4 regions of the Streptomyces sp. NPDC050548 genome follow, and region 1 is predicted to be linked to each of the others. Evidence: riboswitches for the same ligand, from Rfam matches in the RefSeq annotation. Region 1 holds a riboswitch; each other region holds the start of a gene.
The links. A riboswitch is a leader RNA that binds a small molecule or an ion and turns the genes downstream of it on or off. The one in region 1 is predicted to bind cyclic di-AMP.
Positions count from the first base shown of each region.

Region 1 (4,203 bases):
CCGACGCGACCGAGGAACGCGGCGAGGTCTACGGCTGCGCCCTCGGCTGGTCGGGGTCCTGGCGGATCGCCGTGGCCCAACTCCCGGACGCGCGCGTGCAGATCACCGGCGGCGCCGGGTACGACGAGTCGGGGCTGCTGAGCCTCGCGCCCGGGGAGTCCTTCACGACACCCCTCTTCGCGGCCCTGTGGAGCGACGCCGGCTTCGGCGGCGCCAGCCGCACCTGGCACGCCTACCAGCGGACGTACGTCGTCCCGGACGCGGACAAGGACCGCCCGGTGCTCTACAACTCCTGGGAGGCCACGCAGTTCGACATCTCCGAGGAGCAGCAGGAGGTGCTCGCGCAGCGCGCCGCGGCGGCCGGCGTCGAGCTGTTCGTGGTCGACGACGGCTGGTTCGGCGCCCGCACCAGCGACCGCGCCGGACTCGGCGACTGGACCCCCAACCCGGACCGCTTCCCCGCCGGCCTCAAGCCTCTTGCGGACCGCGTCCACTCCCTGGGCATGCAGTTCGGCATCTGGGTCGAGCCCGAGATGATCAACCCGGACAGCGACCTGTACCGCGCCCACCCGGACTGGGTGCAGTACCAAGAGGGACGAAAGCGGACGGAGTTCCGCAATCAGCTCGTCCTCAACCTCGCCCGCGAGGACGTCCAGGAGTATCTCTGGGAGCAGCTCGACGGGCTCCTCTCCAGCGCCCCCATCGACTATGTGAAGTGGGACTTCAACCGCTGCTTCACCGACGCGGGCTGGCCCGGCGACGCCTATCCGCAGCGCCTCTGGGTCGACCATGTGCGCGCCCTGTACGCCCTGTTGGACCGGCTGCGGGAGGCCCACCCCGGTGTGGCCTTCGAGTCCTGCTCGGGCGGCGGCGGCCGGATCGACCTCGGCATCCTCAGCCGTACCGACCAGGTGTGGACCTCGGACAACACCGACCCGCTCGACCGGCTCGCCATCCAGCATGGCTTCAGCCAGATCCACCCCGCGCGCGTGATGGCCGCCTGGGTCACCGACAGCCCCAACACCCAGCTCAACGACCGGGTGAGCAGCCTGCGCTTCCGGTTCGTGAGCGCCATGGCCGGGGTGCTCGGCGTGGGCGGCGACCTCTCCGAGTGGACCGAGGAGGAACTCGCCGAGGCCCGCGAGTGGATCGCCCTCTACAAGGAGATTCGGCCGCTCGTGCAGCGCGGCGACCTCCACCGGCTGCGCCCGCCGACCGGCGGACTGAGCGCCGTGCAGTACACGCGCGGCGACGAGAGCGTCGTCCTCGCCCTGCTCCAGGCGCAGCACTACGGCGAGCCGGTACCGGCGCTCCGGCTGCGCGGGCTCGACCCGACGGCGTCGTACGAATGCCTCGAAACGGGTGAAGTCCACCGGGGTGCCGTCCTGTTGCACCACGGGCTGCGGACAGGGTTGCGCGGTGACCTCGATGCGACGGTTCTCCGGCTGCGTCGCATCTGAGCCTTCTGCCCGAATTGCAGCCTTCGTTACAACTCGCTCTGGAATAAGGGAACCTGAGAGTTTGTACGTGAGCAGCGTCATACCCGTGACCGTACGTCGCTGGTCATGTTCACGTAATTGACGTGCTTTTCCAGGGTAATTGAGGGGGAAGTTCTGTGGGAATTCACGGAGGGTGACTGTGAATTCCCACAGGAAGTCACAAGAAACCCAAAACCGTGGAACCTCCTGCTTGTCCCTTTGCGTCTTCCTCGCTTACGTTCGCCACCAATCCGGACGGACGCCCAATCCTGCCGCCGACCGGACTCCGCACACACCCACCCGTATGCGGCAGGAGCGGGGGACCCACAGGTAGGACGCCTGTTCCGGTCTCCGGAACGGGCTTGGGGTAAAGCCGCGACCAGCGCGCGGCCGGGCATCTCCAGCCCGCACCCGACAGCTCACCCCGCAGGCGCCGGAGAGGAATTCGTCATGCCCGCGAAGGGTAAGCACCGCCGCCCCAAGTCCCAGCGCCTCAGCCGCTCGATAGCCGCAGCCGGAACCGGCGGCGCCGCGCTCGCCCTTCCGCTCATGGGGGCCACCGGCGCCCATGCCGCCCCTTCGACTTCCGCTCCGGAAAAGGCCGTTCAGTCGGTTCCGGTCGCCGAGAAAACGGTGACGGAGAAGGCGGCGACCGCGAAGACCGAAGGCGTGAAGACGTATTCGGTGAAGGCGGGCGACTGGCTCGCGAAGATCGCCGAGGACCAGGACGTCACCGGCGGCTGGAAGAAGATCTACCAGGACAACCGCGAGGCCATCGGCGCCGACCCGTCGCTGATCCACCCGGGCCTCAAGCTCTCCCTCGGCAAGAAGGCCACGACGAGCACGACCAAGTCGTCCGGATCGTCGGCCGGTTCGTCCTCGTCGTCGTCCTCCTCCTCGTCGTCGAAGAAGTCGACCGCCACCCAGAGCGCCGACACCACCAGCACCTCCAGCGGATACACCCTCCCCGTGACCGGCGGCACCATCGGCACCGGCTACCACGTCGCGGGCAGCATGTGGTCCAGCGGCTATCACACGGGCGTCGACTTCGTCGTCCCGACCGGCACCACCGTCAAGGCGGTCGCCGCGGGCACGGTCGTCTCGGCGGCCTACGACGGCGCCTACGGCAACGAGGTCGTCATCCGGCACGCGGACGGCGAGTACTCGCAGTACGCCCACATGTCGCAGCTGTCCGTCTCGGCCGGCCAGACCGTCACCGAGGGCCAGCAGATCGGCCTCTCCGGCGCGACCGGCAACGTCACCGGCCCGCACCTGCACTTCGAGATCCGGACCACTCCGTACTACGGCTCGGACGTGGACCCGGTCGCCTACCTCCGCTCGCACGGCGTCACCGTCGGCTGACGTCGGGGCCCGGCGCAGGGCAGTTCCCGGGGTCAACGCCCCTGGCCAGGGGCTTATTCCGACTTTGGACAACCCTTTACAAGTGGCTTATCTCACCGCTCGTCAACCCCAAAATACGATCGCGTAGGTCACAGTCCAAGGTGAATTATGGTTGCTGTGGCTAACGATTCGAAGAGTGACAACAGATCAGTGATCGGGTCGTACGTGGCGGTGGGGGACAGCTTCACCGAGGGCGTCGGCGACCCCGGGCCCGACGGGGCGATGGTCGGCTGGGCCGACCGGTTCGCGGTACTGCTCGCGGACCGGCGGCCCGAGGGCGACTTCGAGTACACCAACCTCGCCGTGCGCGGGAAACTGCTCGACCAGATCGTGGCCGACCAGCTCACCCGGGCCAAGGAGATCGGCCCGGACCTGGTCTCCTTCTGCGCGGGCGGCAACGACATCATCCGGCCCGGCACCGACCCCGACGAGGTCGCCGAGCGCTTCGAACGCGCGGTCGCCGACCTCACCTCCGCCGTCGGCACCGTCCTGGTGACGACCGGCTTCGACACCCGCGGTGTGCCGGTGCTCAAGCATCTGCGCGGCAAGATCGCCACCTACAACGGACATGTGCGGGCCATCGCCGACCGCTACGGCTGCCCGGTGCTCGACCTGTGGTCCCTCAAGACGGTCCAGGACCGGCGGGCCTGGGACGGCGACCGGCTCCACCTCTCTCCCGAGGGCCACACGCGCGTGGCGCTCCGCGCCGGTCAGGTCCTCGGTGTCGAGGTCCCGGCCGACCCCGACCAGCCCTGGCCGCCGCTTCCGCCGCGCGGCACGCTCGACATTCGCCGCGACGACGTGCACTGGGCGCGCGAGTACCTGGTGCCGTGGATCGGCCGCCGACTGCGCGGCGAGTCCTCCGGCGACCATGTGGAGGCCAAGGGCGCGCTGTCGCCCGACGACATCAAGATGCGGATCGACTGGGTGGCTTGACGGGGCGTAGGGCTCGCGGGGCGCCGGCGCGTTCGAGCGCGTGTGGCCGCACGTGTCGTGAGACCGAGCGCGGCGACGACGACCGCGGTGCGTCCGCACGCGTGTGGCCGCACGTGACGGCGCGCGTTCCTTCGGCCGGGGTGGTGCGTCCGCGCGTGGCCGCGGCCGACACGCAGGGCGCCCAGGTGCCGTGGATCGGTGCGTCCGCGCGCGCGTGGCCGCACCGATCCACGGGCCGCCGTCCACGGAGGGGCGGGTCAGGGCGTCGTCAACGCCGCCCGTTCCAGGCCGAGTTCCTGCGCGAGTGCCTCGTCGACCCACTCCAGGGCCCGCGTCCGCGACACCGCGCCCCCGTAAGCCGTCATCTGTACGGCCAGGCCGTCCAGGA
Region 1 is NZ_JBITGV010000013.1:68,213-72,415, reverse strand. It holds gene ACIBJH_RS31390 (alpha-galactosidase) at 1-1,460, shown strand, start outside; cyclic di-AMP (ydaO/yuaA leader) riboswitch at 1,762-1,924, shown strand; gene ACIBJH_RS31385 (peptidoglycan DD-metalloendopeptidase family protein) at 1,929-2,840, shown strand; gene ACIBJH_RS31380 (SGNH/GDSL hydrolase family protein) at 3,030-3,815, shown strand; gene ACIBJH_RS31375 (TetR/AcrR family transcriptional regulator) at 4,073-4,203, opposite strand, start outside.

Region 2 (4,203 bases), on a different contig from region 1:
GGGCCGCGCCGGTGCCGACTTCGCCGTACGGGAAAGGGAGTTGCTGCACGAGCTGTGGCAACTGCGGGAGGTGGCGCGGCCCGCGCTGGAGTACGCGGCGCGGCGGATCGCGCCGCCGGTGCCGGTGGTGGTGCCGCCGTGGCCGGTGTACGGGTCGTACGGGACTCCCGTGTACAACCCGTACCGGTCCTGACGCCCGTTAGGCCGACGCCTGTGTCAGCTGCTCGATCTCGGCGTCCGTGAGGGCCAGTTCGGCCACGGCGAGCAGGTCGGGCAGCTGCTCCAGGCTCCTGGCGGAGGCGATGGGGGCGGCGACCGTGGGCTGGGCGGCGAGCCAGGCGAGGGCGACCGTCGCGACGGAGGCGTCGTGGGCCCGGGCGACCTCGTCCAGGGCGGTCAGGACCTTCTGGCCGCGCTCGGATGCGAGGTAGCCGGCGGCCCGTCCGGCGCGCGGGCTGTCCACGGTCGTACCGGGCCGGTACTTGCCGGTGAGGAAGCCGGCCGCGAGGGCGAAGTAGGGGAGCGCCGCGAGGCCGTTGCGCTCGGCGACGTCCCGGAGTTCGCCCTCGTAGGTGTCGCGGGAGACGAGGTTGTAGTGGGGCTGGATCGCGACGTAGCGGGCCAGGCCCTCGCGGTCGGAGAAGTCGAGGGAGGCCTGAAGGCGCTCGGGCGAGATGTTGGAGGCGGCGATGTGCCGCACCTTGCCCGCCTTGACCAGCTCGTCGAGCGCGCCGACGATCTCCTCGACCGGCACCTCGACCTGGTCGAAGTGGGTGTAGTAGAGGTCGATGTGGTCGGTGTCCAGGCGGCGCAGGGAGGCCTCGGCGGCGGCCTTGATGTTGGCGGCGGACAGGCCCGGGAAGTCGGGGTGCTGGCTGACCTTGGTGGCGATGACGACGTCGGAGCGGTTGCCGCGGGCCTTGACCCACTTGCCGATGACGGTCTCGGACTCGCCGCCCTGGTTGCCCGGGGCGAACGCCGAGTAGGAGTCGGCGGTGTCGACGAAGTTGCCGCCCGCGGCGGCGTAGGCGTCGAGCACGGCGAAGGAGGTCGCCTCGTCGGCGGTCCAGCCGAACACGTTGCCGCCGAGGTTCAGCGGAAAGATCTCCAGGTCGGACCGGCCCAGCTTGCGAAGAGAAGTCATGCTCTACCTCAACTGCCGGACCGGAACCGGATATTCCAACGGGTGATCCAGAGATCTCGGGGACCTCAGGGGTTGAGGCCCTTGCTGCGCAGCCAGGGCGCCGGGTCGCTGGCGGTGGCGGCGCCGTTGATGTGGACCTCAAGGTGGAGGTGCGGCCCGGTCACGTTGCCGGTGGCGCCCACGCGGCCGATGACGTCACCGGTGGCGACCTTCTGGCCGACGCTGACGTTGATCGAGGACTGGTGGCAGAACCACAGCTCGGTGCCGTCGTCGAGGGTGAGGATCGTGCGGTAGCCGTAGGACCCCGCCCAGCCCGCCTCGGTGACCGTGCCGCTGTGGATGGCCTTGATCAGCGTGCCGGTGGGGGCGGCGAAGTCGAGTCCGGTGTGGTAGCCGGAGGACCACATGGAGCCGGCCTGGCCGAAGGTGCCGGTGATCGTGTACGAGGCGACCGGCAGCGTGTACTGCTTGGCGAGGGCGGCGAGCTTCGCGGCCTCGGCCTTCTTCTTGGCGGCGGCCTCCGCGGCCTTCTTGGCGTCGGCGGCCTTCTGCGCGGCGTCCTGCTCGGCCTTCGCGGCGGCGGCGTCGACCTGCTTGGCGACGGCGGCCTCGGCGGCGGCCTGGGACTTGCCGTCGACCTGGAGCTGCTGCAGCTCGGCCTGTTCCATGATCCGGTTGCGCAGCAGTTCGCCCGCGTCCGAGGTGCCCTTGGCGGTCTCGGTGGTGGTCACGCCGACGCTGCTGAGCGCGGTCGCGGAACCCTTCGGCGTACTGGAGGAGTCGTCCAGCAGGTGGCCCACGTTGGGCAGGTCCGGCATGGAGATCGAGACCGGCGGCTTGCCGGTGTTCGCGCTGGCCATCCCGCCGGCGCTGACGGCGGCTATGACACCGACGCCCAGGACGGTGGAGCTGCGGGCGAATCCCCCGCCACCACGCTGCTTGGCGACACGGTGCTTGCCGCGGTTGGGAAGAACGGACTCCGCGCTGGGGTTCCACTCCTCCCAGGGGCCCTCGTCGGGGCGGAAACCGCCGTAGACGAACGGGGCTTCTGGGGCAGCCTGGTTGGACGCCACGTGGGCGTGCTCCTTTCCTTCCTTCTCGCCTACCGGGTTAGCTGACGGGTTCGGAGCAGGAAGGTCTCCTACGCGCGTAAACCGGTCGTGTTCCCACGACTGTCGACGTGCGATTCACCCCAAGTGGTGGTTCCCCGGTTCCCTCGCGGGATTCGGCGCGTGCGCACGGAGCTGTCTCTTGTGACGGCTGGGACGACCGTGCTGCGTTATCGAACGTTAATAGACACGGGCGCCCGTTTCCAAGCCCGTTCGCTTGATCATTAACCTTTCCTTGCAGGACGAAGAGCCCACGAACGGCGAAAAACGGGTGAGTTGACCGGTCGTCGACCGGTCATGGACGGCGTACGGCGATCATCGCCATGTCGTCCGTCATCCCGCCCCCGGAGTAGCGGCGCACCTCCTTGGCGAGGAGGCCGAGCAGCGCCTCGGGGCTGCGGAAGGTCCGCCCGGCCAGCCGCTCCCCCGGGTCGTAGAACACGCCGTGGCAGTCCCGGGCCTCGGACAGACCGTCGGTGTACAGGAGCAGGGTGGCGCCGCCGGGGAACGCGAACTCCTCGGCCCGGTCGGGCCAGAACCCCAACTCCCCCATCCCCAGCGGCAGTGCGGGCTCCTTGACGAGCAGGGTGTCCACGGTGCCGTCCGCGTGCAGGAGCAACGGCGGCGGGTGGCCCCGGTCGACGATCCGCAAGACGCCGTCGCCGTGCGGGAGTTCGGCGAGGACGGCCGTGGTGAACCCCTCGAACGCGTCGAGCCCGTCGCGCCGGGTGCCCTCGCGCGCGAGCGCCCGCTCCAGCCGCTGCGCGACCGCCTCCAGGGTGCTCTCCTGCTCGGCGGCCTCCCGGAACGCCCCGATGACCACCGCGACGGCGGCGACCGCGCCCATGCCCTTCCCGCGTACGTCGCCCACGACCAGCCGTACGCCGTGCGGGGTGTCCTGCACCGCGTACAGGTCGCCGCCGATGAACGCGCCCTCCTGCGCGGCCTCGTAGCGCGCGGCGATCTCGAACCCGCCGATGCGCTCGGCCGGTTCGGGCAGTACGGCGCGCTGGGCGGCCTCGGCGATCTCGCGTACGGAGGCGAGCTGTTCGCTGCTGCGGCGGACGAGGGCGTTGATGAGGACGGCGAGACCGGCGACCGTCGCCACGGTGGCCACCTCGGTGACCGCGTCGATGCGCAGGACGATGCCGAGCCTGATGTGGACGGCGAGGACGACGACGAGCGCGGCGAGGCCGGTGAGGACGGTGCCGCGTCGGGAGTAGAGGGGGGCGGCGACGAGCGGGGCGGCGGTGAAGAAGGGGGCCGCCGTGAAGTCCTGCGGGGTGAGGTAGTCGTAGCAGGCCCCGACGATCAGCAGCAGGGCGGGCAGCCGGCGGACGAGGGCGAGGACGCGGGCGGTCCGCCGTTCCTCGTCGGGGCCGAGACCGGGACCGAGACCGGGGTCGGGCACGGGATCGCCGGGCAGGCGCCCGCCGGCTCGCACATACGGACCCTCCTCCACGCCTCCAGTTTTTCCCGGTGGGGGGAGGGCTGCGAGCGGGGTGGGCCGACCGGGGGGAAAACACTGAGGGCCGGAATCCGTTTCCGGATTCCGGCCCTCAGTCTTGAGTAGCGGGGACAGGATTTGAACCTGCGACCTCTGGGTTATGAGCCCAGCGAGCTACCGAGCTGCTCCACCCCGCGCCGTTGTGATTGCAACTATACGCCATCCGCGGGGTCCGATGTCACACACGTTTCAGTCGGCGGGGTTACCGGCGTGCGTGAGGGTCTCCCAGGAGACGAAGAGGTCGTCGCTGCCGGCCGGCCGGGTCGTCTCGGCGAGCTTGTGCGCGGCGGGCACCTTCATGCCGAGCCGGTCCTCCAGGTGGTTGAGCGGAACCTCCAGGTCGGGCCCCATGTTCCGGTCGACCTTGCCGCCGCACAGCCAGGCGGGCGCGGCCTCGCCGAGCTGGTAGCGGGAGTGGAATTCGAGGGCCGCCCGGAGCCGGT
Region 2 is NZ_JBITGV010000027.1:24,846-29,048, forward strand. It holds gene ACIBJH_RS44175 (PrsW family glutamic-type intramembrane protease) at 1-193, shown strand, start outside; gene ACIBJH_RS44180 (aldo/keto reductase) at 200-1,144, opposite strand; gene ACIBJH_RS44185 (M23 family metallopeptidase) at 1,210-2,217, opposite strand; cyclic di-AMP (ydaO/yuaA leader) riboswitch at 2,229-2,385, opposite strand; gene ACIBJH_RS44190 (PP2C family protein-serine/threonine phosphatase) at 2,549-3,697, opposite strand; tRNA gene ACIBJH_RS44195 (tRNA-Met) at 3,824-3,897, opposite strand; gene ACIBJH_RS44200 (alginate lyase family protein) at 3,950-4,203, opposite strand, start outside.
Region 2: linked by a shared signal. The riboswitch ahead of ACIBJH_RS44185 (M23 family metallopeptidase) and the one ahead of ACIBJH_RS31385 (peptidoglycan DD-metalloendopeptidase family protein) in region 1 are both predicted to bind cyclic di-AMP.

Region 3 (4,203 bases), on a different contig from region 1:
CGTCGCGGCCGGTTTCGGGCTGCTTCGGCTGGCCGGAGCGCCCTCCCTGGGGTGGCTGGACGTCAAGACGTCCGGGGACGTCGAGGTGCCCGTCATCGAGGCCGCCATCGACGAGGAGCTCGCCCGGTTCGCCGCGGAGGGCCCCACGGCCGAGGAAATGGAGCGCGCCCAGGCCCAGTTGGAGCGCGAGTGGCTGGACCGGCTGGGCACGGTCGCGGGCCGCGCGGACGAACTGTGCCGCTACGCCGTCCTGTTCGGCGACCCACAGCTCGCCCTGACCGCCGTACAGCGCGTCCTGGACGTGACGGCGGAGGAGGTCCAGGGGGTCGCCAAGGCGCGACTGCGGCCCGACAACCGCGCGGTGCTCGTCTACGAGCCGATCGCGGACGATGACGCCGAGGACGACGAAGCAGCGGCCGAGGCCGGCGACGAGAACGAGGAGGCGGCCAAGTGACCGAGCTCGCCACGATGGAATTCCACCCGCAGCCCCAGGCGGGCGAGGCCAGGCCGTGGGCCTTCCCGGCGCCCGAGCGCGGGACGCTCGGCAACGGCCTGACCGTTCTGCGCTGTCACCGACCCGGCCAGCAGGTCGTCGCCGTCGAGGTGCTCCTCGACGCGCCCCTGGAGGCCGAACCGGCCGGCCTGGACGGGGTCGCCACGATCACCGCGCGCGCCTTCTCCGAGGGCACCGACAAGCACTCCGCCGAGGAGTTCGCCGCCGAGCTGGAGCGCTCCGGCGCCACCCTCGACGCGCACGCCGACCACCCGGGCATCCGGCTGAGCCTGGAGGTCCCGGCCTCGCGCCTGGCCAAGGGCCTCGGCCTGCTGTCGGACGCCCTCAGGGCACCCGCCTTCGCGGACAGCGAGGTCGAGCGGCTGGTCCGCAACCGCCTCGACGAGATCCCGCACGAGACGGCCAACCCGTCCCGCCGCGCGGCCAAGGAGCTCTCCAAGGAGCTGTTCCCGGCGAGTTCGCGCATGTCGCGCCCGCGCCAGGGCACCGAGGAGACCGTCCAGAAGATCGACTCCGGGGCCGTACGCGCCTTCTACGACCGGCACGTCCGCCCCGCGACCGCCACCGTCGTGGTCGTCGGCGACCTCACCGGCATCGACCTGGACACGCTGCTCGCCGACACCCTGGGCTCGTGGACGGGCTCCACCGCCCAGCCGCGCCCCGTGCCGCCGGTGACCGCCGACGACACCGGGCGGGTCGTGATCGTGCACCGGCCCGGCGCCGTCCAGACGCAGCTGCTCATCGGCCGCGTCGGAGCCGACCGGCACGACCGCGTGTGGCCGGCCCAGGTGCTCGGCACGTACTGCCTCGGCGGCACCCTCACCTCCCGCCTGGACCGCGTCCTGCGCGAGGAGAAGGGCTACACCTACGGTGTGCGGGCCTTCGGCCAGGTGCTGCGTTCGGCACCCGACGGCACGGGCGTCTCGATGCTCGCCATCAGCGGCTCCGTGGACACCCCCAACACGGGCCCCGCACTTGACGACCTGTGGACGGTGCTCCGCAAGCTCGCCGAGGGCGGACTCACCGACGCCGAGCGCGACATCGCCGTGCAGAACCTCGTCGGCGTGGCGCCGCTCAAGTACGAGACCGCGGCGGCCGTGACGAGCACGCTGGCCGACCAGGTCGAGCAGCACCTGCCCGACGACTACCAGGCGACCCTGTACCGGCAGCTCGCCGCGACCGGCACCGTGGAGGCCACCGCGGCGGTCGTCAACGCCTTCCCGGTGGACCGTCTGGTGACGGTCCTCGTGGGCGACGCGGAGCAGATCAAGGAGCCCGTCGAGGCCCTCGGCATCGGCGAAGTGACCGTCGTTCCGGCGGAGTAGACGCAACAGCGGCACGCGCGCGTGGGGGAGCCCTGGTGACGGAAGCGCCACCAGGGCTCCCTATTGTCCGAATTGGGGGAGAGGTTGCCTGTCTGCCCTGTGGCGTGCGCTACAAAAACCGTGATCCGTTTGGGGATTGAAAGTGGCCCCCCTTAGCGTCGGTCCGGCTGTCCGTCAGGCACCGCGCCGCACTCGCGGCACCGGACAGTCATCGCCGAGTCCCCGTACGGCGCGAGCCAGGGGAGCCGGGGACCCACATGAGTCCCTGGGGTGAATCGGACGCCCGCGCGCGTGGCGGGGGAGTCCGTAGGAGACCTTCCTGCTCCGAACCCGTCAGCTAACCCGGTAGGCGAGAAGGAAGGAAAGGACCAGCCACTTCATGGCGTTCACCCGCGCCACCGGGAAGCACCGTCGCCCGAGCCGGACCCACCGCACCACCGTTCGCGCCGTCAGCGTCGCCGCGTTCGCCACCACCGGAGTCGTCGGCACCCTGGCGAGCGCCCCCGCGTTCGCCGCCGAGCCCGCTCCCGAGCAGACCGGCCTCACGCCCGTCGTCGCCATCGGCGACTCCGTGGCCGAGAAGATCGACGCCCAGGCCGTCGCCCAGCGGCAGGCCGCCGCAGAGACGCTCGCCGAGGAGACTGCCCGCGCCAAGGCCGCCGCCCAGGCCGAGGCGGCCCGTGAGGCCCAGGCGCGCGCCGCCCGCGAGGCCGAGCGCAAGAGGCTCAACACCTTCGTCGCGCCGGTCGCCAACTCCTATGTGTCCACCGGCTACAAGACCGGCGGCTCCCTGTGGTCCTCCGGCGCCCACACGGGCATCGACTTCCACGCCTCGACCGGCACCAGCGTCCACGCGGTGGGCTCCGGCACCGTCGTCGAGGCCGGCTGGGGCGGCTCGTACGGCAACGAGGTCGTGATCAAGATGGCTGACGGCATGTACACCATGTACGGCCACCTGTCGTCCATCGGTGTCTCGGTCGGCCAGAAGGTCACCCCGGGCCAGCAGATCGGCCTCTCCGGGGCGACCGGCAACGTCACCGGACCACACCTCCACTTCGAGGCCCGTACGACCGCCGAGTACGGCTCCGACGTCGACCCCGTCGCCTACCTCCGCAAGCACGGCGTCAACGTCTGACGACGCACCGCCGCACTTCCCGGAGCCCCGGCCCGCCGGCCGGGGCTTTCGGCGTTTCCGGACCCCTCCTGTCCAAAAAATATCCATGGATTCCGGTCCGCCATCGGAAATTCCCGCTGATTGCAATAGAGTCACGGAACACACGTCAATCGTCGACGTTTCACGGGGATTAAGGCGGAGGTCGGACATGCGTATTCCGGCGCACTCGGTATGCACGGCGATCCGGGACGACATCGTCGCCGGTGTCTACGAGCGCGGCGGCCGGCTCACGGAGGAACTCCTCGCGCGCCGGTACGGCGTCTCGCGCGTGCCCGTGCGGGAGGCCCTGCGCACGCTGGAGGCGGAGGGGTTCGTGGTGACCCGGCGGCACGCGGGCGCGTGCGTCGCGGAGCCGACCGAGCAGGAGGCCGCCGACCTGCTGGAGATGCGGATGCTGCTGGAGCCGCTCGGCGCCTCGCGGGCCGCCCAGCGGCGCACCGAGGCCCACCTCAAGGTGCTGCGCGGCCTCGTCAGGCTGGGCCAGGAGCGCGCCAGGAGGGGCAACAGCGAGGATCTGCGCTCCCTGGGCAGCTGGTTCCACGAGACGCTGGCCCAGGCCTCCGGAAGCCCCGCGCTGACCTCGATGCTGACCCAGCTGCGGCACAAGATCGCCTGGATGTACGCGGTGGAGGCACCGGCCAACCCCGTGGAGTCCTGGGCGGAGCACGGGGCCATCGTGGACGCGGTGGCGCGCGGCGACGCCGAGCGCGCGCGGGCGATCACGGCCCTGCACACCGAGCGCGCGGGCAGCGCGCACCGGCTGCGCTTTCCCGGCGGCGCGAACGGCACGGACCGTGTGAGGACTTCGCAACCTCCCGTAAACATGACGGGTCTCCGGCATTAACACGGGCACCGTATACAAAGAAGAGGTAATTCGCGGGGGATTATTTCTGCTGCCCGCAAATGGAATTGCGAAGGGCTCGCCCGGTAATTCGGGCGAGCCCTTCGAGGTTGCGGCACATCGGTTTTGCGGCGAAATCACCGCAACCATCAATTGTGGGTTGTTCAGACGGTCTCGGGGAGTTCCTCAAGACCCTCCGCGACCAGCTTCGCCAGCCGGTCGAGGGCCGCGTCCGCGCCCTCGGCGTCCGACGCGAGGACGATCTCCTCGCCGCCCTGGGCACCCAGGCCCAGGACCGCGAGCATGGAGGCCGCGTTGACGGGGTTGCCGTCGGCCTTGGCGATCGTCA
Region 3 is NZ_JBITGV010000018.1:82,736-86,938, reverse strand. It holds gene ACIBJH_RS37960 (M16 family metallopeptidase) at 1-454, shown strand, start outside; gene ACIBJH_RS37955 (M16 family metallopeptidase) at 451-1,839, shown strand; cyclic di-AMP (ydaO/yuaA leader) riboswitch at 2,042-2,205, shown strand; gene ACIBJH_RS37950 (M23 family metallopeptidase) at 2,219-2,974, shown strand; gene ACIBJH_RS37945 (GntR family transcriptional regulator) at 3,162-3,857, shown strand; gene ACIBJH_RS37940 (HPr family phosphocarrier protein) at 4,019-4,203, opposite strand, start outside.
Region 3: linked by a shared signal. The riboswitch ahead of ACIBJH_RS37950 (M23 family metallopeptidase) and the one ahead of ACIBJH_RS31385 (peptidoglycan DD-metalloendopeptidase family protein) in region 1 are both predicted to bind cyclic di-AMP.

Region 4 (4,203 bases), on a different contig from region 1:
CGAGCGGGACTTGCCCTCGAACTCGTACTTGCCGTCCTTGTAGAACTCGGACGCGGCGACGTCGAGCGCGAGCGCGATCTGCTCGCCGGGGATGTAACCGGCCTGCTTGATGGCCTCGACGATGAGGTCGAGGGCGGCGCGGTTGGACTCCAGGTTCGGGGCGAAGCCGCCCTCGTCGCCGAGGCCGGTGGACAGGCCCTTGGTCTTCAGCACCTTCTTGAGGGTGTGGTAGACCTCGGCGCCCCAGCGCAGCGCCTCGGAGAAGGACTCCGCGCCGATCGGGGCGATCATGAACTCCTGGATGTCCACGTTCGAGTCGGCGTGCGAGCCGCCGTTCAGGATGTTCATCATCGGAACGGGCAGCAGGTGCGCGTTCGGTCCGCCCAGGTAGCGGAAGAGGGGGAGGTCGGACGCCTCGGAGGCGGCGTGCGCGACGGCGAGGGAGACGCCGAGGATGGCGTTGGCGCCGAGGGAACCCTTGTTGTCGGTGGCGTCCAGGTCGAACATCGCCTGGTCGATCAGGCGCTGCTCGGTGGCGTCGTAGCCGACCAGCTCCGGGCCGATCTGCTCGATGACGGCGAGTACGGCCTTCTCGACACCCTTGCCGCCGTAGCGGTTGGGGTCGCCGTCACGCAGCTCGATGGCTTCGAAGGCACCCGTGGAGGCGCCGGAGGGAACGGCGGCACGACCCGTGCTGCCGTCGTCGAGGCCGACCTCGACCTCGACCGTGGGGTTGCCTCGGGAGTCCAGGATTTCCCGGGCTACGACGACGTCGATGGACGGCACGAGCATCTCCTTCTTGGGGTCTGACGCGGCTACGGCAACACCGCAGCGGCTCTGCGAGACGAGCCTAACCGGCTCGGGGCGATTGGCCATCCGGTCGGCCGCCTGATGGACAGAACCGAGAGTAAATTGTTTCCGAACGGAACAAAAAGGTTCCCTGAAGCGGAAACAAAAAGCCCCGCCCCGGTGCGTACGGGGGAACACGCACCGGAGCGGGGAGCCCGTGGGGGACGGGGGTGACCCTCACGAGGTCTCCATGATGGAGTCCACGGATGTGAGGGCGCTGTGGTTCAGCTGAGTGCTACTTAAGGTGCAGCTGCTGACCCGGGAAGATGACGTCCGCGTCGTCGATGATGTCCTTGTTCAGCTTGAACAGCTGCTGCCAGCCGCCCTTGACCTTGTGCTTCTCGGCGATGCTGCTGAGGCTGTCGCCCTTGACGACCTTGTACTCGCCGTCGCCCTTCTTGACCTTCTTGCCGGTCGGGGTGGTGACGGTCTTCTTGGCGGCCGGACGCTCGGCGGAGCGGGAGGCGGTCGTGTTGGACGTGGAGCGCTCGGTGGTGCTCTTGGAGGAGCTGTTCGAGCTGCTCGACGAGCTGGAGCTGCCGCCGGAGTACGTGGCACTCGACAGGCCGGTGCCGCAGACGGGCCAGGCACCCTTGCCCTGGGAGGCGAGAACCTTCTCGGCCACGGCTATCTGCTGCGACTTGGAGGCCTGGTTGGCGGTGGAGGCGTAGGCGGTGCCGCCGTACGCGGCCCACGTCGAGGCGGAGAACTGCAGGCCGCCGTAGTAGCCGTTGCCGGTGTTGATCGACCAGTTGCCGCCGGACTCGCAGCTGGCGACCGTGTCCCACTCCGAGGCGGTGGCGGCGGAGGCGGTGCCGGTCGCCATGAGCGGGGCGGCGATGGCGACGCCGGTCACGCCGGCGAGCGTGGCGACGCGGGTGGCCTTGGACGGACGGCGGTGCTTGCCCTTGCTGGAAAACAGCATGGAAGATCCCAATCCCCTCACCGACGCCTACGAGGTGAGCTGTCGGGTTCGGGCCGTGTGAGTTGCCCGGCCACGCACCTCGCGGTGCGCGACTTAACCCCAAGCCGGTTCCGGTCGTCTCTCGACTCCCGGGCCCGGCACTTACCTTGGGTCCCCCGCTCCTGCCTACGGCGCTTGACGCGACGACTGTTCCCGGAGGCCGCTGGCAGGACTCGGCGTGTGCGGCAGCCGGGGCTCGTGGTGACGAGCGGCCTTGACCGTAGACAGGGAATCGGCGGAATTTCAAAGACGATCAGGGCTTCTGAGACTCATCCCACACTTTCACCAAAGCGGACATTCGACGCGAAGCGTGACGTGAACTCCCGCTGCTTTGCTGCTACTTTCCGCCCGTTTCAGCACTGACGTCCAAGGTCTGACCGGCGACGACAGCGGACGGATCGGCGCCTATCACCTTTTTGTTCTCGGCGTAGAGCGCGCGCCATCCGCCGTCGAAGTCAAGGGAGTCGGCGATGGACGCGAGGGAGTCGCCGGCACGGACGGTGTACGTCTCGGGCGTCACGCTCTCCTCGGCGCTCGCTCCGCGATGCTTGCCGGTGCTCTGCTGCTCGACACCTTCATCGGCGGAGTCGCCGAGCGCGCCGGTGTCGACGAGGCTCCACTTGCCCACCGCCTGCTCCGAGTTGTCCGATTCGTCGAGTTTCGGGGAGGCGCTGGCCGAGCTGTCGTCCACCGAAGGGGTGGTGGACTTGTCGGACTTGGTGGGGTTGTCCGTCGCGGAGGGTGTCGGACTCTGCGAGTCGGACGAGGTCGGCTCCGCGTTTCCGGAGTTGGACAAGCCGAACGATCCGGAGGCATCGGAAGAGTCCGAGGAGCCGGAGGAGTCGGAGGAACCCGAAGAACCCGGTGAGTCCGTCGCGCCGGTCGACGGCGAGTCGCTCGCGAGGCCGGTGTCGACGTTCGTCGAACCCGAGGTCGTGGTGAGGCCGGCGACCAGCGCGCAGGTGATCCACTCGGAGGTGCCCTTGGCGTCGAGGATCTTCTCGGCGACGGCTATCTGCTGGGAGCGGCTGGCGAGGTCGGCGGTGGGGGCGTAGTCCTGGCCGCCGTACTTGTTCCAGTCGTCCTGGGTCAGCTGCAGCCCGCCGTAGTGGCCGTTGCCGCTGTTCTCGCTCCAGGAGCCGCCCGTCTCGCACTGGGCCACCTTGTCCCAGGTGGTGCCGTCGGCGGCGTTCGCGGCGGCGGCGCCGAGGAGCGGGATGGCGATGGCGGAGCCGGTCACGCCGGCCGCGACGAGGATTGCCGGAGCCTGACGGGGGCGACGGTGACGACCGTTCCCGGAGAGCATGCGGAGGCCTTTCGCGTGACGACTGGAGGGAGCGCGCGACGGGTGCTGCGGGGCGCCGCGCTGATATTCGAACGTAGCCGCAGTCGATCACTTGTCACAAGTTAATGCCACGTAGATCACGTGAAGATCACAGACTTGAGGAACTGTCACCTTCGGGTTTACGGGGCGAGATGGCCTGTTCGGTCCGGGTTTACGGGTTTGGTGTGGTCGCTCCGGGAGTGAACTCCACTGGCAGCGTGCGCAGTCCGCGCATGATGAGCCCACCGCGCCAGCGCAAGTCCGCCGGATCCGCCGCGAGTTGGAGGTCGGGGAGGCGGGTGAGGAGGGTGGCGAGCGCGGTCTGTCCCTCCAGGCGGGCGAGCGGGGCGCCGAGGCAGTAGTGGATGCCGTGGCCGTAACCCAGGTGTTGATTGTCACGCCGTCCGAGATCGAGGACGTCGGGATCGGCGAACCGCTCCGGATCGCGGTCCGCCGCGGCCAGGACGACCAGTACGGGATCGCCGACCGCGATGTCCTGCCCGCCGAGGGTCACGGGGCGGGTGGCGAACCGCCAGGTCGCCAGCTCCACCGGGCCGTCGTAGCGCAGGAGTTCCTCGACGCCGGTTTCGAGGAGGTCGTGTTCGCCCGCGGCGAGGGACTTCTCCAGGCGGGCGCGCTGCTCGGGGTGGGTGAGGAGGGCGTACGTGCCGTTGCCGATGAGGTTGACGGTCGTCTCGAAGCCGGCGAACAGCAGGATGAAGGCCATCGCCGCGGCCTCGTTCTCGGTGAGGTGCTCGCCCTGGTCGGAGGCGCGGATGAGGGCGGAGATGAGGTCTTCGCCGGGCAGCGGGTCCGGGCTGTCGGGGAGGGCCGCGCGCTTGCGGTGGATGAGGTCGGCGAGATAGCCGCGCATCTTCTTCACGGACCGCGCGACTCCGCCTCGCGGCCCGCCCCCGTGCCGGATCATCATGCCCGCCCAGTCCCGGAAGTCGTCCTGGTCCTCGCGGGGGACGCCGAGCAGATCGCAGATGGCGTAGATGGGGAGCGGGAAGGCGAAGTCGTGGATGAGGTCGGCGGAGCCGCTCCCCGCGAACCGGTCGATGAG
Region 4 is NZ_JBITGV010000001.1:793,269-797,471, forward strand. It holds gene eno (phosphopyruvate hydratase) at 1-792, opposite strand, end outside; gene ACIBJH_RS03720 (transglycosylase family protein) at 1,085-1,774, opposite strand; cyclic di-AMP (ydaO/yuaA leader) riboswitch at 1,784-1,957, opposite strand; gene ACIBJH_RS03725 (transglycosylase family protein) at 2,151-3,119, opposite strand; gene ACIBJH_RS03730 (cytochrome P450) at 3,310-4,203, opposite strand, start outside.
Region 4: linked by a shared signal. The riboswitch ahead of ACIBJH_RS03720 (transglycosylase family protein) and the one ahead of ACIBJH_RS31385 (peptidoglycan DD-metalloendopeptidase family protein) in region 1 are both predicted to bind cyclic di-AMP.